Linked DNA regions of Candidatus Chlorohelix allophototropha. Each later gene encodes a partner of the first gene's protein in a complex. Links are inferred from orthologs where the notes say so. Each region holds a gene or a part of one and is shown on either strand. Other genes may lie near its edges. The genes, in order: groL and metK.

Region 1 (11,842 bases):
TTGCCAGCAAGTCGAAGCCTTTGCGGTATTTTAGCTGTCCCAAATAGAATATTCGCAGTTCATCATGCGATTTGGGAGCAGGCTCAATTCCTTCCAGCCAATCCTGATCTTGCGCAATTGGAATAACTTCGGTGCGCTCGCGTTTGACACCCAGTTTTATCAGTACCTCTCGCTCATGCTCGGATAGCGCCACTACTTTTTTCGCTTGAAGGATAGGCGCATGCCACAGGTAATTTTTAATGGCGCGCTTTGGCTTAAAACGATGCAGCAACGACTTGAATAGCTGGGGTAGGGTTGTAATTATCTCATCGTATTTCGGAGGAGTTTCCAGCGGTCTATCGCGGTCGTCCACTAAATAAGGGTCGTGGAGCATACCCAAAGGACTTAGCACTACCGGAATACGGCGCATGCGGCAAATGAGGGTAGCTAGATAGTTGAACTGATTACTGTGATGATAAAGATGCACTACATCTGGACGCTGGTCACGTAGCAGGCACTTGATCAGATCAAATGAAAGCCACTGGCGATGTCGAAGGCGTTTAACTTCAACTCCGTCTATTACTTCACGTTTCTCTTTATTCCAACTCTGATTTCCTAGATAGACATAGGCGCTAACTTCATATCCGGCTTTTACCAACGCGCGCGCATAGACCCGTTCGGGCCAGCTTACGAATTCTCTGGTAATGCCGTTTGTGGTGATAATCAAAATCCTCAAGCGTTGTCACCAATCAGCTATAATTCTTTTAGTTTTGAAGGTTAAGTTTATATCAAGTGGCAGGGTTTGACAAGAAAGGTTAGCAACAAGCGAAGAATACTCGCTAAGAGGGTTTGGTTGCACTACCATAAATAAAGTAATGGGGAGTTACTTTGATGTCAGGCACAAATCCGACGGCGCTTAAGCTCTCGCTGAGTTCAGCTTGCTCGTAAAAAATCTTGACTACTTTGAAAGAACTGCCATCATTCAATTTACGAGTGCGGTAAATGGTTTCATCCTCACGGAGAGGCGCGTCCTTTGCAGTTGAGGTTGGCTCTAAGCGAGAATCTATCAGAAAGCAATGCCCACCCGGTTTGGTAGCGCGGTAAATTTTGTTCAGGAAAGCGGAAAGCAATTCCGGTGGGACATGGGATAGCCAGAACGAGAAAAATACCAGTTCGTATTGTCGTTGTGGTTCCCACTCGAAAAGATCAACCTGTTCATAGGTAATTGCCGGGCTGTTTAATTTCGTTCTGTTTATTTCTATCACTTCGGGCGAAGCATCCAACGCGGTGATGTTGCGTGCTACCTTTACAAGCTCTTGCGTCCAGATTCCTGTTCCGCAAGCCAACTCAAGGGCGGTTTCAACGGGCGGGTTTTGCAGCAATTCTTGTCTTACCTGTTTTGCTTCGTCAAACCAGAGTTGATTTAACTCAGCGCCACGGTCGTAGCGCCCTTTTCGATAGAACCACTCGTCATATTCCTCGGCACGTTTGCGGTAATATTCAATTTGTTCCTGCAATATTTCTTGCGACATCAGAAGTTATTAAAGGCTTGGTTTATTAAGTTACTTAAAGATTCTCCGGGATTATTGCGATCGAGATTTTTGAGAGTCATCAGGGCGCGGCTAATAGCGGCGACTTCCTGCCCATTTAGCACATTCCAACCCTGTATTAGCTGAACCCGCTTCATAACTAATTGGCGGTTAAAGAGGGCATAATACGCGGTGGTTGAGGCAAGCGCATTCAGGATAGTGCGGGCATGTTCTTCTGAGGGGCAACAGCGTGCTATCCATGCGCGCAACTGCCCACCATCGCGTTCATCCAAATAGCGATTTATAAGATATGAAATTCCGGTTATATCTACCACTCCGCCTACGATTTTCCACCGCTCCAGAAAAGACAGCTTCCCAAATCCGGGTAGTTCCATCAATTGTATTAATAATTGCTGGCTGGTGTAGTGTGGTTCGTAGGGGAATTGGCGAATTCCGTACTCAGATTCTGCCATTATCGCTATAAGCTCGCGCAATATTTCATCCGCGCGGTTGTAATTGCCATCCCGGTAGTGCATTTCGTGGGCTATTTCATGGATTACTAGGTTATAGGTTTCCTCTTCCGGCAAGAGTCCCAGACCAACATAAGCCCCGACGCTACGGTTGAAAGCGCCGTAATGTTCGCCACGCATATAGCGGTTCATAAACTGTTCTTCGCCAAAATGCAAGCGGTTTTGAATCAGGTCGGCAGGGCAGTCAAATTGCCATAATTCTTTTACACGGCGACGGGTGGTATTGATTATATTGGTAAAATTGTAAACGTAGCCGTTCACTTCCAACATATAGCCGGATAAATCGGCGAATTCGAGGGTTTTATAGTTTCCTTTTTGAACCAGCCCCAACCGCATGAATTACCTCTCTTTGCACAATTAAAGAGCATAACCAAAACCAGCCGATAATCGTTACACTCGACTTGAGTGCAATTATAAGCCCCGTATAGATGGCTTGAAGTAGGCAAGACTACAAAGGGTGGTGGTGAAGGCGCGCCCTCCACCACGCGGACTTATTCTAGCCGAAGCAGCGGAAGCGCACTACCGGTTTGCGGGCGGCGGTAGTTTCATCCAAGCGCAGCACCGGCGTATTATAGGGGGCATTCTTAACCAAATCCGGGCTGTCATCCACTTCCTGCGCGATTTTAAGCATATCGACGGCAAACTGATCGAGGGTGGTTTTGCTCTCGGTTTCGGTTGGCTCAATCATTATAGATTCTTCCACAATTAGCGGGAAGTAGATGGTAGGTGCATGATAGCCATAGTCCAACAGGCGCTTTGCTATATCCAGCGTTTTAACGCCTTTTGCCTTCTGTCGTCGCCCACTCAACACAAATTCATGCATGCAGGTGCGATCATACGGTAAATCATACGCTCCTTTTAGTTTGTGCATCAAGTAGTTGGCATTCAGCACTGCGTTTTCGCTGACTTGGCGCAGTCCAATTGCTCCATGTACCCGTATATAGGTAAGGGCGCGCACGTGCATCCCGAAGTTACCCCAGAAAGAGCGAACTTTACCGATAGATTCAGGCAGATGCTTGAAATAATAGCGAGCATCACCATTTTCGCCAAGTTCTTTTTCCACGACCGGACCGGGCAAGTAAGCGGCAAGATGGGTTTTCACACAAACAGGTCCGCTACCGGGACCACCACCACCATGGGGAGTGCTAAAGGTTTTGTGAAGGTTAATGTGCATAACATCAAAACCGATGTCACCCGGTCTGGCAATGCCCATTATTGCATTGAAGTTTGCGCCATCTCCATACATCAAACCGCCTGCTTGGTGCACTATTTCGCAGACTTCCAGCAAATTTTCGTCAAATAGCCCTAGTGTGTTTGGATTGGTGAGCATTAACCCGGCTGTATCAGGACCGACCATTTGCCGTAAATGCGCTAAATCTACATTTCCCCGACTATCCGATTTAATAGTTATAACCTGATACCCGCATATGGCAGCGGTTGCGGGGTTAGTACCGTGTGCTGCATCTGGAACCAGAATCTTGGTACGGGCTTTATCGCCACGTGCCAGATGGTAAGCGCGGATACAAAGCACTCCAACCAACTCGCCTTGCGCCCCTGCGGCAGGTTGCAGGGAAACCGCATCAAACCCAGAAACCTCAGCCAGCGCTTTCTGCAAATCGTATTGTACCTGAAGTGCGCCCTGTACCGTATCTTCGCTCTGTAGGGGGTGAACATCAAAAAATCCGGGCAAACGCGCTATATCCTCGTTTAATTTGGGGTTGTACTTCATGGTACAGCTACCCAAAGGATAGAAGCCCCCATCTATGGAATAATTAAAGCGGGATAGATGGGTAAAATGACGCACCATATCTAGTTCGGCTACTTCGGGCAAACCGATTTTATCTGGATCACGCAGAAATGAATTATCTGGTAAAGTGGTGGTGGGTACATCCAGTTCGGGCAGCGAATAGGCTTTGCGTCCGGGTGTGCTGATTTCGTAGATTAGAGGCTCAAGGGCAGCGGTCATAGTAGGTAAAATCTCCTTCAAAAGCAATTATCGGGATTTTCGCAGATTGCAATAATTATAACATAAATCAATTATGCCGTAATACTCGGCAATCTTGCTTTATTAGCTGATTATAGTATAATTCTCAGAATTGATTAAATTTGAAAGCTATAAAAGGACTAATTTTTTAATGGATACTTTACAGGAGAGCGAATTATCGCTTAGTTTGCCCGGAGATTTGGTTTTGCGTCGGGCGAATCCGGCAGACCTCGAAAACTTGCTTGATTTGCAACGTAACGTGTTAGGCAAAGATTCGTATGAAGAAATCAAATATTTGCTGGCTTTACCCTATCCCAATTTTTCGATAAGTGATTTTCTGGTTGTCAACGATTTGCAGAATACTATTGTTTCTGCTCTATGTTTGATGGAAACACAAAGACACTTTGGCGACACGGTTTTAAAGGTAGGGATGCCCGAATTTGTAAGTACCCATCCAGATTACCGAAACCGTGGGCTTATACGTGCTATGTTTTCAGTAATCGAAAGCTGGATGCAGGCGCGAGGGTATGCCTTTGGTATAATCGGTGGGATTGGCTATTTTTACCGACTTTTTGGTTATGAATATGCTGTGGATATGCATTGTATTGGAAATCTAAAAGTCGAAACGCATTTGGGTAAAATTCCGGTACAAGACGGAATTGAGGTACGCTCGCTGGTTGAGGCTGATGCTCCGGCTATCTTTCGTTTGCAGCAAGCACGCAACCGGGGGATTGATATTTATAACGAGTTAAGTGAGGAGACTTGGCGATGGCGCGCCCGTACCTATAACCTAATAAGCAATGGAATTGAAGATTGGGTTGCGTTAAAGAATGGTCAGGTACTTGGTATAGCCTCGCTTAGCGGTAAGCTCCCCAAATTGAGGATGTGGAACTTTTACGGAACCGAAGAAGCTGCCGCAGCACTGATTGCGCGCGCTCTTGAAATGCCCGGTTTGGATGCTTTGAAGTTAGACCAAGACCCTGAAACCACACAGGGGCGTTGGATGCTAGAACTTAGCCCGCTACTTCAGAACAACTATGGTTGGTATATCAAAGTGATTGACCCACTACGAGGCTTTACCGAGCTAAAAGGTGAATTTGAGAAACGAATTTCCGCTTCATCTTTTGCCGAATTAACCCGCGACCTTGAGCTTGGTTTTTATAGATTCGGCATTTGCCTAAAATTTGAATCCGGCAAGATCATACAGATAAATACCCTTCCAAGCGCAGGTGAGTTAAAAATCAGTATCCCGCCCGATCTTCTACCAAAACTGTTCTTTGGCTATCGCGATTTGAACCAGCTTGCAGGGATTTATCCTGACCTATATGCTCAAGGGGATAACTGGGAATTATTGCGCACTCTTTTCCCACGTCTGCGTTCAAATATGCGCTTTATACTTTGAGGTTAGCTTATGTTTCAAGAATATCATAACGGTGAATATATTATCAGTACCGACCCGGCAAAACAGGATGCCGTAGCAATACAAGCTTATCTGAGTCGTTCCTACTGGGCGGAGGGAATACCGCTGGAAATAGTGGAAAAATCGTTGCTCAACTCGCTATGTTTCGGACTGTTCCATAATAAACTTCAGGTTGGATTAGCCCGAGTAATCACCGACCGTGCTACCTATGCTTATCTCGGCGATGTATATGTATTGGAAGAGCATCGCGGTAAGGGTCTTAGCAAATGGTTGCTGGAATGTGTGGTTTCTCACCCGGATTTGCAAGGTTTGCGCCGTTTTTCGTTGGCAACCCGTGATGCTCATAGCCTTTACCAACGCTATGGTTTTACGCCGTTAAAAGTGCCTGATCGAATGATGGAAATTACCCGACCCGATATATACAAGCAAAATTCAAATATTTAATTGGCATTCCAGCGCCTTTTTGATACAATATATCAAAATCGTTTTTGAGTGTATTGCTTTTGTTAGCGTAGCTGAAAATGTCAGATAAATTGCCTAAAAACTTATCAAATTTTCCCGATCTGCGCAGCATTTCGCTCGGTGAGGAGTGCGGACCCGAATGCCACGAAGAGGGACATAATCCCTTGCTTGAGCTTAAGGATTTGTCGGTATCCTATGGGCAAAACACCGTTCTTTCGGAGGTTAGTTTCAAGCTCGGCAGCGGACAATTGGTAGGCATAATCGGACCTAACGGGGCTGGCAAAAGCACCCTGATTAAAAGCATACTGGGTTTAACTCCCTATCGCGGACGGGTACTGGTTAATGGTCTTCCGGCAAAACAGGCGCGTTTGAAACTGGCTTACGTACCTCAGAAAGAGGAAGTACGCTGGGATTATCCGGTTACTGTGGAAGATGTAGTTATGATGGGGCGTTATCGTCGTATCGGCTGGGTGCGTGGTCCGAGAAAAGATGACCACGTAGTGGTTGAGGAAGCGTTGGAGTCGGTGGATATGTTGCCACTGAAGCATCGCCAAATCAGCCAACTATCCGGTGGACAGCAACAGCGCGTATTTGTGGCGCGGGCGCTGGCACAGCAGGGCGAGATTATTTTGCTGGATGAACCGCTAACCGGAGTCGATACCACCAGTCAGGAAGTGATTATTAATATAATCAAGCACCAACGTAAGCATGGAAAACTCATTCTGATGGCAACCCACGATTTAAATGCGGCTGCCCGCGAATGTGACAATATTGCCTGTATCAATCGTGGGTTGATTGCGCTTGGCACCTCGCGGCAGGTTTTTACACCCGAAATCTTGGCTCGTACCTATGGTGGGCGGGCTGTTTCTTTGCAAGGCGAATCTTCGACCTTTATCCTCGACTAAAAATCTAGCTAGAAATCTACAACAATGAAATCTGAACAAGCTATTGAATTTTCGTTTAATAACCGCAAACAATTAGAAGAAAGCGACCGGGCAGCCTGTTACCATTGCTGCAAAGTTTTTGACCCCTCTGAAATTCAGGTCTGGTTTGATGGAGGCGTTACCGCGATCTGCCCTTATTGCGGGATAGACGCGGTGCTTGGCTCGAAAGCGGGCTTCCAATTCACCGATAAGGTTTTAGGTGAGCTTCGGAAGAAGTGGTTTTGAGTTATTTGAAAACATACAGAATTACGATTGAAGTAATACCCCACAGGAAAATATCAATAAGTAGCGGATAATCCTTCAATAGCGTTTCTTCAGGGCTGCCCCCTTCATCTCTTCGGTACACTAGATAAAGGTAGCGGAAAATGGCGTAAAGTACAAAGGGAATGGTGAGGGGCATCAAATTATTTTTGGGCAGGTTAGGTGCGGTTATCGTATAGAGCGAGTAGGCGATTACCACTGAGCTTGTTACCACCGAAATCATTTCCTGTACTAACTCCGAAGTGTACTCTTTCAGAATACGGCGATGGTCGGTTGCTCCATCTGCCAGTAATACCAGTTCATGTCGCCGTTTTGACAGCCCCAAAAAGAGCGATAGCAGCATAGTACAAACCAACAACCACACCGACACATTTACCTCAATTACAAATGCGCCCCCTACTGCTCGTAGCACAAAGCCAGAGGAAATGGTAAATACATCTATAATCACTATATTTTTCAGGTAGAAGCTATAGGCAATCTGGATAATGAAGTACGTGCTGATAATTGCCCCGAATTTCCACGAAAGCAGAAGACTGATGGGAATGGTAATAGCTACCAGCAATATCATTGCTAGAAATGCTACTCGTGGTTTTAATTTGCCAGAAGGCAACGGGCGATAACGTTTCTTGGGATGCTGCCGATCTTTCTCAATATCCACCAGATCGTTTAGCAAATAAACTGCGCTGCTTATGGAGCAGAAAAGAATAAAGGCAACAAAGGCTTTTAATAGAAAACTGTATTGAAACAAATGGTTATCGAACACAACACCAGCAAAAACAATCGCGTTCTTGGGCCATTGTTTGGGTCTCATAGCTAGAATCAGGTATTTTATGGTAGACAAATCTCGAAAATTCCTTCCTTCAAAAGAAACTGGCTCAAACCTTCTTGGAGGTTGGTTGCTAAACTATCGAGGATGATACCCAATTAGTGGCAGTGCGTCAAACTTCTGTAAGAGTTGTATTAGAGTTAGCACTCTAATGCCTCAATTGCTAAAATCGTTAAAAAATGAAGAAAAACTAAGATTTGAATAGAGAATAAACTCAAAATAATTATATAAATGCTTATAAATACTGCTAAGCATTCTTGCGTGGTAAGGTCAAGTGGAATAACATAGCACTAGAGTTAGCACTCGCAACATGTGAGTGCTAATAAGGCATATTAATACCAATGTCTAATATGATGAAGCTCGGTAACTTGCCGAGTGGAGTAAAGACAAATTTTGAAGGAGGCAAGACTCAAATGGCAGTCACTCTCAAACCGTTGGGCGACCGTGTTGTGATCGAACCAACTCCTAAAGAAGAAGTGACCAAGAGTGGTATCGTTCTACCTGATACCGCCAAAGAAAAACCCCAAGAAGGCACAATAGTTGCAGTTGGTGCTGGTCGTTTGAACGATAAGGGTGAGCGGGTAGCTTTGGACGTTAAGACTGGCGATAAGGTGCTATATGCCAAGTATGCCGGTACCGAGTTCAAGCATGAAGGTAAGGAATATCTGATTCTCGGTGAGAAAGATATCCTCGCAATAATCGTAGCATAAGCCTTTATTCAATTGTATCAGTAAATAAATAAGGAGAAATAATAATGGCGAAACAGCTGCAAAATGCAGATGAGGCGCGCCAATCGCTTAAACGCGGTGTGGACATTCTGGCGAATGCGGTAAAGACTACCCTTGGTCCTAAGGGTCGTAACGTAGCCTTGGACAAAAAGTTCGGTGCCCCTACCGTCACCCATGATGGTGTAACTGTTGCTAAAGAAATCGAACTCAAAGATCCTTTTGAAAATATGGGCGCGCAACTTCTTAAGGAAGCCGCTACCAAAACCAATGATGTTGCCGGTGACGGAACTACCACTGCAACCGTGTTGGCTCAAGCCATTGTGCATGAAGGTCTGCGCAACGTGGCTGCCGGTGCAAACCCGATGCAGCTTAAAAAAGGTATCGACCTTGGTACCAATGCAATTGTAGAAAAACTTAAAAGCTATAGCCGCGAAGTAAGCACCCGCGAGCAAGTAGCTCAGGTTGCAACTATTTCTGCTGCCGATGCCGAAATTGGCGACTTGATTGCTGATGTTATGGAGAAGGTCGGCAAGGACGGGGTTATCACCGTTGAAGAGAGTCGCGGTCGTGAATACGAAAAAGAATATACCGAAGGTATGCAAATTGACCGTGGTTATATCAGCGCTTACTTCGTTTCTAACTCAGAGCGAATGGAAGCCGTACTGGATGACCCGTTAATTCTAATCACCGATAAGAAGATTTCCGCTATTTCCGAAGTGCTGCCCATCCTTGAAAAGGCTTTGAGCATGACCAAGAATTTCTTGATTATTGCTGAGGATGTTGACGGTGAGGCGCTGGCGACTTTAGTGGTGAACAAACTGCGCGGTACTTTGAACGTACTGGCGGTTAAAGCTCCCGGTTTCGGCGATCGCCGCAAAGAAATGTTGCGCGATATTGCTATACTGACCGGTGGACAGGTTATCAGCGAAGAATTGGGTCGCAAACTTGACTCCGCTAGCCTCCAGGATTTAGGCAAAGCCCGTCGTGTAGTGTCAACCAAAGATGATACCACTATCATTGAAGGTCATGGCGACGAGAAAGATATCAAAGCTCGCGTAGATCAAATTAAGGCGCAGATTGAAACCACCACCAGCGACTTCGATCGTGAGAAGTTGCAGGAGCGGTTGGCTAAATTGGCGGGTGGCGTTGCTGTAATCCGTGTAGGTGCCAGCACCGAAACCGAACTGAAAGAGAAGAAGCACCGCGTTGAGGATGCCTTGAGCGCAACCCGTGCTGCGGTTGAAGAAGGTTTTGTGCCCGGTGGTGGTGTAGCTCTGATCAACTCTATCAGCGCCCTTGAGGACGTGGTAGCAACTGGCGATGTATTGACCGGTGTGAACATTCTACGCCGCGCTCTAACTGAGCCACTGCGCCAGATCGCCGTAAACGCTGGTCAGGATGGTTCGGTAGTTCTTCAGACCGTACAGCGCCTTTCTGCCGAGCAGAAGAACCCTCACCTCGGCTACGATGTGATTAGCGGTGAATATGTGGACTTGATTGAAAAAGGTATTATCGAGGCTGTAAAGGTAACTCGCAGCGCTCTTGAGAATGCCGCTTCAATTGCCGGTATGATACTCACCACTGAAGCTCTTATCACTGATCTGCCGGAAGAAAAATCGGCTGCTCCCGCGATGCCGGGCGGTGGTATGGATTACTAAAAGAGCTTTAACCGCTCTCCCTCTCCTGAATTTCTCAGGAGAGGGTTTTTTTATTGCGGTGCTATTTAAGAGGTATAGACATTTGTAATACCGCCATCCGCAACAAGCGTTTGCCCGGTAATATAATTAGAAGCGGAAGATGCCAGAAATAAGGCTACTCCTGCTATGTCTTCGGTGTCGCCGATACGTCCGGCAGGGGTTTGAGCAATCATTTTGTTGGCTAGTCCTTCATTTTGCCAAAGTACACTACTCATCTTAGTCTTGATAAAGCCGGGCGCAATTGCATTTACCTGTATATTTGAAGCACCCAATTCATTGCCAAGTGTCATAGTCATATGAATAACTCCGGCTTTAGTAATGCCATACAGACCTTGCCATGCGAGCGAATGCAGACCGGCGATAGAAGCTACATTAATTATTTTGCCACCGCCACGCTTTTGCATTGAAGGCACGGAGGCTTTAATTGCCCAGAAATAGCCCTGCAAATTGACCTGAATAGTTTTTTCCCAATGGCTGTCTTCGCTTTCGAGCAAGGGACCATAATGTGGGTTAGTGGCGGCGTTGTTTACTAAAATATCTATACCGCCAAAGGTTTCTATAGACTTGTTTATTAGCGCATATACCTGATCTTTATTGCTGGTGTTAGTGGGAACAATCAGCGCCTTTCGGCCTAATGCCTCGATAGTGGCGGCAGTTTCATCTAACCCTTCTGTTTTACGTGAGGCAATTACTAAGTCTGCTCCGGCTTTTGCCAATCTCACCGCAATTGCTTCTCCGATACCACGTGATGCGCCTGTTACTACTGCTACTTTACCGGACAAATCAAAACCACTATCGCTCATCTCGTTACTCCTCTCTAAATTGTATTAGGCTGGAAATGTAAGGAGTATTATACCAAGATTTGAGCAGAGGGCAGTTTAAGCCGGAAATATCTGGAAAATGGCAGTAATTCGCAGTTGACTCTTTAAGGTCAACTATGTTATAACTTGTGTAATATCCTATGATACTGCTTTAAATCGGTCATTTTCGGTCCTCTCGGTCTCTCCAAAAATTCGGTCCACCTTTCGGGTTCCAAATCGGGTTCTTTTTATTTGCAAAGTATTACCCTAGAACAATGGGACCTGCACCCCAGAAATAATTAATTCCCACGGGACAAAAGCACTTTAACAATCGGTTACATGTAAACTATTAGCACGTATGTACTAATCTGATAACCACGTCGGGGTTTAATTTGACCTACCCTCCTTACAAATTTATAAACTTTTTGAGTCAAATCATAAAAACCCTTGTAATACATAGAATATTATGTATAATTACCTCAAGAAGTGGTGATTTGAGGCATTAAGTGGTGATTTGTGGGGACACTTACTACTTAAATCGTTCTGAATCTGTAAGTTTGCGTGTAAAAGAGAGCCTATTTCGGGAGTAAGGCTGTGTTTTTTGGTAGCTACGAACATAATGTAGATATCAAGGGTCGGCTTGCCGTTCCTATCAAGTTCCGGAATGCACTAGAAGCCGGAA
Region 2 (11,747 bases), 740 kb from region 1 along the record:
ACGAATACTACTGCGAACACCAACTCGCGATTGAAGGAACGAGCGTATAGCGAAATCAAACGCCCCAAACCTTTTTGCGCTCCGGCGTACTCGCCTAGAATTGCGCCCGCTACGCTGTAAGTTATGGCAATACGAATGCCGGAAAACAGGCTAGGTAGTGCGGTGGGCAATCGCAATTTCCAGAAAATTTGGCGTTTGCTTGCACCCAAAGCTCTGAAGATTTTTGCTGCATCGGGGTCTACCCCGGCGAATCCATCTACTCCACCAACGGTAATTGGAAAGAAACACACCAACCACACAATAATAATCTTGGGTAGCAGGTCAAAGCCGAACCACACAATCAGTAGGGGGGCAATTGCGACCAATGGAATAGTTTGGCTTGCTACCAGCAGGGGGTATATCGCTCTCTTAGCCAGCAGCGAATTATCCAGCAACATGGCAAAGAGAAAACCAAGTATCAACGCTACGGTAAAGCCAATCAACGTTTCGAGCAATGTTACCAGCGTGTTATCCCAGATTTCGGGTAAGGCATTTACCAGCGCCCTCGCTATTTTGGTGGGAGAAGGCAGTACGCTGGATGAAATAGCCGACACATCCACGTATATTTGCCAGATAGCGAATAATGCTATAACCAGTAGCACGGGCGGAAGGTAAATTTTCAAAAACTTAGGCATATTCCGCCTCCGGTTTTAGGATTGACAACAGGCGGGCTTTTAGTTCCACTAACCCTGAGTCGGAAACCGAACGTGGCTTTGGAATCAGGACTTCCTGTACCTCGCGGATGGCGGCGGGGCGATGGCTGAATATGTAGATTCGTTCGCTGAGTAGTAACGCTTCCTCAATATCGTGGGTGATGAACAGGATGGTGCGGCGAAGCTTTGCTTGCATCTCTGCCAGCCATTCCTGAAGCCCGGCTCTGGTTAGGGCATCTAACGCTCCGAATGGCTCATCCAGCAGCATAACCTCGCGTTCGGTCAGAAAGGTGCGCAAGAGGGCAAGCCGCTGGCGCATACCGCCTGACATTTGCCACGGAAAGCTCTTTTCAAAACCCTTCAAGCCGAAAATTTCAAAGTAAGTGTGCGCATGTTCGCGGGCTATCTTGCGGGGTGTTCCGGCAAGTTCAAGTCCTAGCGCGGCATTATCCAGCGCGGAACGCCACGGTAAAAGCGCATCACGTTGGAGCATGTAAGCTATTTTGCCCGGTTGCGGTTGGAAGGGCTGATTGTCATAGCGAAATTCTCCGGAATCGGCTGTTTCAAGTCCTGCCAAAATATTAAAAAGAGTGCTTTTACCACAGCCACTCGGTCCAACCAGAGAAACAAACTCGCCCCGATTTGCCACGATGCTAATATTATCGAGTATGGGCAGTGTGCCATAGGATTTATTAAGACTATTTATTTGAATTTTGGATATTGTTTCCATATTTCGATAGCTAGAATCAAAAGAGCCACAGGAATACTGGAGAAAAATCCTGCGGCTCGCCCGTTTATTCCACTTAATTAGTTACGAAATATATAAATAAATCGAAATAAGTGGAATTTCCCTTCGCCGGTATTACCCGGATCAGGTTCAAACGGTCGAAGATACTTTCAATCTTCCTCTCAGCCTGGAAAGTCCAAGCTCCCGTTGGTATTTTTTTTAAAAGGTGCAAAAGCAGTCAGACTATAGAATAATGATATTTGGCAGTATCATAATACTTTTTGTTTTGTAGCACAAGTCATTTGCAATGTACTTTTTGCCATGTTATATTTCGTTTAGATGCATATTAAGCATTCATAACAACTGAATATTGCTCTCATCAAGAGAGGTGGAGGGACTGGCCCTATGAAGCCCGGCAACCGCCCGAATTTTCGGGAGTGGTGCCAATTCCGGCAGGCGATTATAGCCTGAAAGATGAGAGGCGTTAACTTTGGCAAGTTACGTCTATTCTCGGATTGATGCGAGCAAATGCGAAACCGAGGATTTTTTTTGCCTTGCCAAAGGGGTGTTCAATTGAGCGAGAATGCGACTTCAACGCCTACACTGAAAGTTAAAACGATAGAATGGCGAGATTCCGACCTCACCCTATTGTTAATTGACCAAATCAAATTGCCCCATCATTTTGAGAATGTTGAGTGCCGTAACTTCCATGAAGCCGGCGAAGCGATTCGCACCATGATTGTGCGTGGCGCACCTGCTATCGGAGTAACTGCCGCTTACGCTATGGCGCTGGCGGCGCTGGAATACCGTAACCTCCCTCGTGACGAATTTATCGAAAAGCTGGACGAAGCGGGCGCATGGCTTAATGAAACCCGTCCCACCGCTGTTAACCTCAAATGGGCGATTGACCAATCCTTGTCACTCGCGCACCGTCTGCACGATGCTTATATCCAAGTGGTCAGCATCCCGTGGGAACTCCTAAGACTGGCAAAGCAAATACAAGCGGATGACTTGGCTTTTTGCAAGGCGATAGGCGCGTTCGGCGGAGAACTTATCAAAGACGGCGATAATATCCTAACCCATTGTAATGCGGGTGGTTTGGCTACCGCTGGTTATGGTACAGCCGTGGGTGTGATTACCGCTGCGCATGAAGCCGGTAAGAAGATTCACGTTTGGGTGGATGAAACTCGCCCTTATCTGCAAGGGGCGCGTCTTACTGCTTGGGAAATGCAGCAACTCGGTATTCCGCACACTCTGATAACCGACAATATGTCGGGACATTTGATGCAACGGGGTAAGGTTCAATTCATTGTGACCGGAGCTGACCGCATAGCGGCAAACGGCGATACTGCCAACAAAATCGGCACCTATATGGTGGCGGTACTGGCAAAGGAAAATAACATTCCCTTCTATATAGCCGCTCCGCTAACCACTATTGATTTAAAGATTAAATCCGGTGAAGAAATCCCAATCGAGGAACGCAGCGCGGACGAAGTTGTTTTCATCGGCGGTAAGCGAATTGCACCAGAAGGAGTTCATGCTGCCCACTTTGGTTTCGATGTGACTCCGGCGAGATATATTCACGGGATTATCACTGAAAAGGGTATTGCGCGCCCACCTTATGAGCAAAGTATCCCGGCGTTGTTTGAAAAATAAGCGCTGGTTTTCAAGATTTTGCTCAAGCAAGTTGATTAGTAGTATTGAGTCTAGACTTTTGTAGTTTAAACACTTGAAATTGAACTTAAGACTGACAAAATATACATTGAAATTCTAGGTATCATGATTCTACACCTGAGTTGCTACGGATTATTACGCTTCTAAAAATACTCAGGTGTCCGGCGCTATAAATACTAATGGGGATATTAGCGTTTGACTAGCGGGGAAAATAATTCTAACTCCCGGAATACTCTCTACTACTGAAGATGGTTTTGGAGAGTAATGTGAGGGTATTTACCAATACTTGAAGTTACGCAGCAGGAGGAGTAATGTCAATAATCGTAACAGGCTCTATCGCCTATGACCACATTATGGATTTTCCGGGTTATTTCAAAGATCATATTTTACCTGAGAAAATTCATATTCTTAATGTCTCTTTCCTGGTTTCATCGTTGAAAAAGATGCATGGCGGTTGCGCACCCAATATTTCGTATACGTTGGCTTTACTGGGTGAGCGTTCTAGCATTCTCGGCACGGTGGGACACGATTTTCAGGCTTATCGCGCTGCGCTTGAAGAAGTAGGGGTGGATACCAGCCTCGTCAAAGTTGTACATGATAAGGTAACTGCCTCGTGCTTTATTACAACCGACAAATCTGGAAGTCAAATAACCGGGTTTTATCCGGGCGCGATGGAACACGCCAGCGAAGTACGGATTGAAGATGCTAAACCGGAAGATATCGAAATCTGCATAGTCTCACCTGATGACCCCCGCGCAATGATAGAGCATGTGCGTGAGTGCCAGCAGTTGAAAGTTCCTTACGTCTATGATATTGGCTGGCAGGTAATCGCTTTCGATGGTGGCGCGTTGCTGGATGGGGTTAACGGCGCGAAATTGGTTATCGGTAACGACTATGAGCTAGAAATTCTGCGTGAGAAGACCGGTCTAACCCCTGAAAAAATGCTTGAAACCTCCGAATATGTGGTTGTTACTAAAGGTGAGAATGGTTCTACTATCTATAGCCGTTCTGGTATTGCTCAAATACCAACTGTTCCTGCCAAAGTAGTACGTGACCCAACCGGTGCAGGTGATGCATTTAGGGGTGGTCTCTTAAAAGGTCTCAGACGAGGATATGACCTTGACCAACTAGGTCGCGTGGCAGCATTGGCGGCAACATTCTGTGTTGAATCCAGTGGCACACAAGGTCAGAAATATACTATGACTGAGTTTGAATCTCGTTATCACGAGCATTTTGGTACTCCTGCAATGCCACTATGGGAAGCGGAAGTTCTCGCAAAATAAATCAATGATTTAACCGGGTTTTCTGGAAACAGGCGTGTTTTAACGCCGGATAATTACAAGGAGATAATTAAAGGAATGACGCAAGTCAACAATTACGATGTTAAAGATATGACCCTTGCCGGAAAAGGGCGCGACCGTATAGCTTGGGCTGCTCTTGAAATGCCCGTTTTGAAGCAGGTTAGAGACCGCTTTGAAAAAGAACAACCGCTGGCAGGACAAAGACTCGGTTGCTGTCTTCATATTACGACTGAAACCGCCAACCTGTTAATTACTTTGAAAGCGGGCGGCGCTTCGGTGGTAGCCTGTGCTTCCAATCCGCTCAGCACCCAAGATGATGTTGCGGCTGCGTTGGTGGAATACGGTATTCCGGTTTATGCTATCAAGGGCGAAGATAACGAAACTTATTACCGCCATCTGGATGCAGTGCTGGATAGCCATCCCACCCAAACTATGGATGACGGTTGCGACCTTGTTTCTCGCTTGCATCAGGATCGCCCTTCCCAAATTGCCGATATTATCGGCGGCACTGAAGAAACAACCACCGGCGTTATTCGCTTGAAGGCAATGGAGAAGGACGGCGCATTGCGCTTCCCTATCGTGGCGGTTAATGAAGCGGACACCAAGCATATGTTCGACAATCGCTATGGTACCGGACAAAGCACCCTTGACGGGTTGCTGCGTGCTACCAATGTTTTGTTGGCAGGCAAGAATTTTGTAGTGGCTGGCTACGGTTGGTGTGGTCGTGGTTTGGCTTCACGCGCTAGAGGGATGGGAGCGCAGGTTATTGTAACCGAGATTGACCCTATCCGTGCGCTTGAAGCGGTAATGGACGGCTTCCGGGTTATGACAATGGAACAGGCTGCCCCTATTGCCGATATTATCATCACCGTTACCGGAAACCTGAACGTAGTTGACCGCCAATTGCGGAAGATTAAAGATGGCTGCCTTATTGGCAATAGCGGTCACTTTAATGATGAAATCAATATTGGATTTCTGGATGAGCTATCCGAAACCCGCCGCGTAGTACGCGAATTTGTAGAAGAGTTCAAATTCTTTGACGGACGAAAGGTGTACTTGCTGGCAGACGGACGGTTGCTAAATCTTGCAGCGGCAGAAGGACATCCCGCCAGCGTAATGGACATGAGCTTTGCTAACCAAGCGCTTGCCGCTGAATGGGTGTTCAAAAAACTTGGCACGTTGGAGAACAAAGTATATGTAGTTCCACGCGAAATTGATGAAAATATTGCCGCCCTTAAATTAAAAGCTATGGGTGTGGATATAGATGTTCTTACTGACGCGCAACAGGCTTATCTTTCCAGTTGGCAGAGTGGCACTTAATTTGAGAGAGGAGACAGCAGTACAATGAATACTTTTATGAGTTCACCCCAGTTCTTTCTTACCAGTGAGAGCGTAACTGAGGGGCATCCTGACAAGATGTGTGATCAAATTAGCGATGCGGTTTTGGACGCTATTTTCGAACAGGATCCCCTTGCCCGCGTAGCCTGTGAAACCAGCACTACCACTGGCTTAATTCTGGTGGCAGGTGAAATCACCACTTCTGCTTACGTCAATATTGATCAAATCGCACGTAATGCGGTTCTCGATATTGGTTATAACAGCAGCGAAATGGGCTTTGATGGCAATAGCTGCGGTATCATTGTGTCTATCAAAGAACAGAGCAGTGATATTGCTATGGGCGTAGATAAGGCTCTCGAAGCCAAGCGCGGCGAAATGACCGAAGAGCAAATTGATGCTATCGGTGCAGGCGATCAGGGTATGATGATTGGTTATGCTTGCAATGAAACTCATGAATTAATGCCTCTCTCCATTGCATTAGCCCATCGTATCACCCGCCGACTTGCCGCTACTCGCAAGAGTGGTCAGTTAGGCTATCTGCGCCCAGACGGCAAGAGCCAAGTAACAGTTGAATATAGCTATGGCAAGCCCAAACGTATCGATGCCATAGTTGTTAGCACCCAGCACTCGCCCGATGTTTCGAGCGAACAGATTGAAACAGACGTTATCGAGCAGGTTATTAAACAGGTTGTACCGCTCGAACTGCTGGATGCCAATACCCGCTTCTACATTAACCCCACCGGGCGGTTTGTAATCGGCGGGCCTATGGGCGATGCTGGTTTGACCGGACGCAAAATCATCGTGGATACCTACGGCGGTATTGCCCGTCACGGCGGCGGCGCGTTCAGTGGCAAAGACCCAACCAAAGTAGACCGCTCTGCTGCATACGCAGTTCGCTACGTTGCTAAGAACATCATTGCTGCCGGGTTAGCCGATCGCGTAGAGTTGCAGGTTTCTTATGCAATTGGCGTGGCGCGTCCCATCTCGTTGATGGTTGAAACCTATGGAACTGGCAAGGTTGCGGATGAGGTTATTCTTAATCTCGTTAACAAGTATTTTGACCTCCGCCCTGCCGGAATCATCAAAATGCTAGACCTTCGCCGACCTATCTACCGCCAGACTGCGGCTTACGGTCACTTCGGACGCACCGATATTGACCTTCCTTGGGAACGTACCGACAAGGCTGAGATTCTGCGGCAAGAAGCGGGTCTCGCTGCGGCAGTAGCGATCTAAATCGGGAACTTTTTCGTTAATTCAAAAGGGGTCTTGCTTTTTATGGCAAGACCCCTGAATATTTTATATCTTAGTTGGTTTTACTTATGGCACAAAGCCAGCAAGATTGGCGCTTCTTCCAAATGCTGCTCGCTAAAGACGAAATCATCCTCACTAAGATAGGCATGCCCTTGCCGGAATGATTTCTTTGAACACTTCTTCATATCTCCAGTATTTAAACCTTCAGTTATGGTCGGGATATAAGAAGAAACGCCGCTTGTAGTCAGTTGTCCTATTTCAAACTGCCCGTAAATTCGGTAAGGTGGTTTGAAACGATGCGATAGAATTTCGATCAACTCAGCGGGAGTAAACCCTCGTCGCAAGTACAGGCTATGGTCGTATCCCTCTGAAAAATATTGTCGGTTGTGGCTGGAGATTATCAAAGTGCCACCACTACGTAAAACGCGATGAAATTCTTTGAGAAGCTTCTCTGGGTCAGTTACTTGTTCAATAATATCGAAAGCTACTATAACATCAAAACTGGCTTTGGAGTAAGGCAATTTCTGGAGATCGGCTAACTGGTAATGTAGATTGGAAGCGGCGTAATGTCGGCGGGCGCTTTCGATTGCGTCAGGAGAAGTATCCACGCTGGTCACGCTGCGTGCTCCGCTTTTAAGAAGAGTAACACTTCCGTGACCACTTCCGCACCCTATTTCAAGGACATCATTACCTCGCATTAATTCGCGAGCAAATCTGTAACGGGCGCGTTGCTGACCTTCACTATTGAGCCAACTATCCGAAACCTCAACAGTGGGTTGTTCCGGGGAGGAGAACTGGCTTCCCTGCCAGCGGGTTTGCTCAATTTTTGTAAACATCCATTATCCTAAAGCACTAAATGGTGAAAATCTCAAGTTACTCCTAAAAGAATATTAACATGCTACAATCGGGTAGTAAGTTTGTCAATGGATATTTGTTATTATTTTTTAACCAGATATTTACAAGCAATGATGTTTACGATTGTAGTCTAGGCTATATTCTGAGTGTAGTTCCACATGCTACAATCTTTTAGATAGTACCCGGTTGAGTAAGCCTGATACGAGGAGATATAATTTTATGATCGTACTTGACACTGCTATAGTGACTGATCCTACCGCTGTAAGTTCAATAAGCAGCCTTACTGTGATTGGCGCGTGGGTAGGTGGTCTAGGCATTATTTTTGCGGCGCTTTCCTTCAGCTTTGGAATGATTAACCCGCGTTTGTTTCGTGTTGGGTTGACTTGGCTAATTGCCGCCGATGCCGGAATTCTCACAATGTTGGCAACTCTAATCTTGTTAATTGAGAGCGCCACACTCTGGATATTTACTGTGGCAGGGGTAATTATACTAATTGCGCTCACCGTGTTTGTGGTGATGGTATTACGCTTGTATGCTAGTAAGGGTGCGCCTGCCTCTTTAGAGGATGCAAGACGCCGTATCGAGTTCTAGGAATTGTTGTAATATTGCCTCAGGTAGTCAATGACTGCCATTTCGAGATGTTCCATATCGTCAGGTGGTGTGGGGTGATCACCTGATTTGATGTATCGATTTACAAATTCGCTCATCCCGGCGGTTGTACCAGTCTCTACTAGATATTGGATGAACCGCATGATTGGACCAGCCTCTTGTAGGCTGGCATTTTTTTTGATTGCTTTCAGGGCAGCATTCCGGTTATATTCCACTCTTCTATGTTGTACCAGCCAATCCTCCCCATTCCACTCCGCTATGGCATAGCATGCGCGAGTATCTCCATCAATTGGGTATCCCACCGAGCCGCAATTAACTAGGGTCATTCCTCTCCAGCGTATAAGAGCAGGACGATGCGTATGACCTGCTATTACCAATCGGCGAGGTCGCACTTCGCCTTCAAACATTTCTTCAAGCAATCCATCCGGCATATTCGGATATATCGGTTCGTTATCTCGGCGCGGTGAGCCATGCACTACCAGCACATTAACATCTGCTCCGTAATTTAATTCTGCACGGGTGGGTAGGCTGGCTAACCAATCTTTTTCTTCAGTGGTAAGACATGTTGCCGCCCATTTACCCGGTGCATAGAGCGCGCGAAAGGGAGGATGTTCGAATTTATCACTGAAAATATTGTCCAATATGTAGCCCTCGTGATTGCCTCTAATCATCACAGGCATGAGGGCGCGCAACTTGCGGATTGTTTCCACTGGAAAAGGACCGCAATCGATGAAATCTCCCGCCACTACCAACACATCACAGTTCTGCTTGGAAATATCTTCAAGCACTGCATCCAACGCATGCAAGTTAGCGTGAATATCGGAAATAGCAGCAATTTTCATAAAACTGTTACTGATATGGAATTTCTGGCTTATTTTCAGGCTCTACGAAGTGATAAATAGTTATACTCGATTCTCCGCTCGGCTTGGGAAATGATTTTATAGGCTTAAGGTATGGGCGCAATACCTCATCGGGTTGTACGGTGGTAATGTAGTAAGTATCGCGTTCGCCTCTGAAATTGCGGGTCATCCAATTAACCTCGGCAGTACGCCCGAAGAAAACCCAGCCTTTAAGTTGGCTTAATTTGGTCATGTAATAAATTTCAGGAGTTACGTTATCCTGATCTATGTAGATCAAAATGGGGTCGGTGGCAGCTAGGTCGCGCAGGGTATTTAGCGATTCTTCTAGTCCATAACCACTGGGCCAGCCTTCGATATATTGCCAGCGATCGCGTGTGGCTAATTGCGCTTCAGCCGGGTGATTAATAATTTGGTCGTCCAGTTTGACCCAAGGCGCGATAGTTATTAGAACCAAACATATCCCAAAGGCTACTCCAACTGCCCCAGACCATCCCATTCTCTCACGGCTCACCCGAATCAAATATCGTCCTAATCGATAAATTGCGAAGGCTGCCAATAATAGCATAGGGGGACCAAATGGGGTAATGTACCGCGAAAACCAATGTTGCCTCGCCAGAATCATTTGCGCAATAATCGGTAGAATTGCCCAGCAAACCAATACCAGTTCGGCATGTCCGAAGCGTGGGCGTAAAATCGCGTAACCAAAGGCAGCTAGCGCCAGCACTAATAGCGGTACATTGTAGTAGGTTAGCCACCACTCCCAAGTTTGGCTAAAGTTTGAATGCCATAAATCCAAAGGGAAAGCTAAAATCTCTTTAAATGTAAGGGCATAACTGGTATCGGTGCTGCTCAAGTAGGCGGCATCTTTGCCGGTTTGGAGCGGTAAATAAGCTGCTCCCGCTATAGCAATACCTAGAAATCCAACCACAGCCATATACAGGAAACCGCGTAAATTTTGCGATCGCGTTTTAAAAAGGCGTATTTTGTATAGGCGCGAAACCTTTAAGAAGAGTGTGCTTTTCCTTTCATTAATAAGTTGGGATGACTGTATAGCAGAATTGCGCGCTAATTGGGGAAGATGCCGCACCCGCATTTGATACCACCATAGCGAAAACTTTCTCAAGAAGCTTGGCTGAGGGTTTTTTAATCGCTCCCATATATCCGGTCGGCGATGCAAAATAAAGGCTACCAGTGGGGTGAGACCAATAGCAAACAATGCCGTTTGTTTTACAAACATTCCCAGCCCTAACGCTGCTCCTAATCCAAGCGCATAAAGGGCGCGTGGTTGCATTGCAATGGCGCAGGCAAAGTATAGCGCTGCCATCCCTGCTGCCGATTCCCAACTGCTATGTACGGCTAGTCGGTTATGCAACACCATGAGAGGGCACAAGATGTAAAATAGGGTAGCCAGAAATCCCGCTACCGACGATAAGACCCTTTTTCCTATTAGATATATAAAGATACAGGTTACACCCCCGCCTATTACCGAGAGCATCCTAGCTCCGGTCAAGGGTTCATCAAACCAGTTCCATGCCCAGCTTAAAGCCCACACAAACAGAGGCGGTTTTCCATCTCGTTCGGCGGAAATCAGCAAATTTCGCTGTGGGTCGAGCATATACTCACGGGCATAGGACAGGTAGATGGTTTCATCGTAGAAGACGGGAAGCGCCATCAGATTTGGCAAGCGCATCCACAGGTAAAGGGGTATCAGCAGCAGCACTCCTAGCGTATCGCGGGCAGCCCAAAATAGAGGAATAGCTTTTTTCAGAGCATACATTCGCCCAGATTTGCTTGATAATTTACGTCCCTCCAAGACGCTGGCAGGGTTTATAAAGTGCTGTTGCATGCTGACTATTATATTTGGCAAGTTACCAAAACGCAAAGTATTATGAAATGAAAGAACGCTGTCTGCTCTACAGCGTTCTTTGAGGAGGATTGAGAAGATTCTAGTGAGAGGACTTTTGAAGATGTTTGCAAGTATTATTACTCACATCTCTATTAACGTATATAAAGCTGTTTTTCTCTATGGCATTATTCACTTTCTCGGAGTGTTGCTCACCACAGGTTTAAGATGATATATCCCTAATTATATTGCAATCTATTTTCAATCTGCTATACTAAGTTTTGAGAAGTATTTTGTATTATGTAAATCAGGAATTGCATGGAAAAATCTATTTGGCGTTTTTTTGATATTCCTCTGCTCATCGGTGTACTTATCACAGCCCTTTTCGGTGTATTGATGGTGTATAGCGCCACTCACACCGACCCTGCCCTTTCTCCTCTCAATATGCACATCAAGCAATTAACCGTAGGGGTTGGTCTCGGTATGATTCTGCTGTTTTTGATGGCAAGGATGGATTATCACTTTTTTGAATATGTGACTTTTATAGTTTATATACTTTGCGTTGGTTTGCTATTTTTGGTGCGTGTAATTGGGCAA

What was found.
Region 2: the proteins of groL (region 1) and metK are in contact, whole or in part, in a cryo-EM structure (PDB 8P4O), measured with the Escherichia coli proteins. The link is inferred for Candidatus Chlorohelix allophototropha from one-to-one orthologs.

Annotation. Positions count from the first base shown.
Region 1 is NZ_CP128399.1:2,471,385-2,483,226, reverse strand. Bases 8,127-11,005 are described here. They hold groL (chaperonin GroEL), read left to right. Parts: upstream 8,127-8,689; coding sequence 8,690-10,321; downstream 10,322-11,005. Other genes in these bases: OZ401_RS10870 (SDR family NAD(P)-dependent oxidoreductase), read right to left, coding at 10,387-11,005; groES (co-chaperone GroES), read left to right, coding at 8,349-8,645. Also shown: OZ401_RS10925 (glycosyltransferase family 4 protein), read right to left, coding at 1-706; OZ401_RS10920 (class I SAM-dependent methyltransferase), read right to left, coding at 819-1,511; OZ401_RS10915 (hypothetical protein), read right to left, coding at 1,511-2,374; aminomethyl-transferring glycine dehydrogenase subunit GcvPB, read right to left, coding at 2,535-4,004; OZ401_RS10905 (GNAT family N-acetyltransferase), read left to right, coding at 4,174-5,424; OZ401_RS10900 (GNAT family N-acetyltransferase), read left to right, coding at 5,434-5,886; OZ401_RS10895 (metal ABC transporter ATP-binding protein), read left to right, coding at 5,964-6,809; OZ401_RS10890 (cytoplasmic protein), read left to right, coding at 6,834-7,073; OZ401_RS10885 (decaprenyl-phosphate phosphoribosyltransferase), read right to left, coding at 7,075-7,950; more of OZ401_RS10870, read right to left, coding at 11,006-11,163; division/cell wall cluster transcriptional repressor MraZ, read left to right, coding at 11,755-11,842.
Region 2 is NZ_CP128399.1:1,731,493-1,743,239, forward strand. Bases 5,074-7,857 are described here. They hold metK (methionine adenosyltransferase), read left to right. Parts: upstream 5,074-5,750; coding sequence 5,751-6,965; downstream 6,966-7,857. Other genes in these bases: ahcY (adenosylhomocysteinase), read left to right, coding at 5,074-5,714; OZ401_RS07505 (class I SAM-dependent methyltransferase), read right to left, coding at 7,046-7,819. In the rest of the region: OZ401_RS07475 (ABC transporter permease), read right to left, coding at 1-674; OZ401_RS07480 (ABC transporter ATP-binding protein), read right to left, coding at 667-1,422; mtnA (S-methyl-5-thioribose-1-phosphate isomerase), read left to right, coding at 2,023-3,075; OZ401_RS07490 (carbohydrate kinase family protein), read left to right, coding at 3,405-4,376; more of ahcY, read left to right, coding at 4,452-5,073; OZ401_RS07510 (hypothetical protein), read left to right, coding at 8,058-8,429; OZ401_RS07515 (metallophosphoesterase family protein), read right to left, coding at 8,426-9,289; OZ401_RS07520 (ArnT family glycosyltransferase), read right to left, coding at 9,297-11,153; OZ401_RS07525 (FtsW/RodA/SpoVE family cell cycle protein), read left to right, coding at 11,469-11,747. UniProt on the Escherichia coli protein: Catalyzes the formation of S-adenosylmethionine (AdoMet) from methionine and ATP.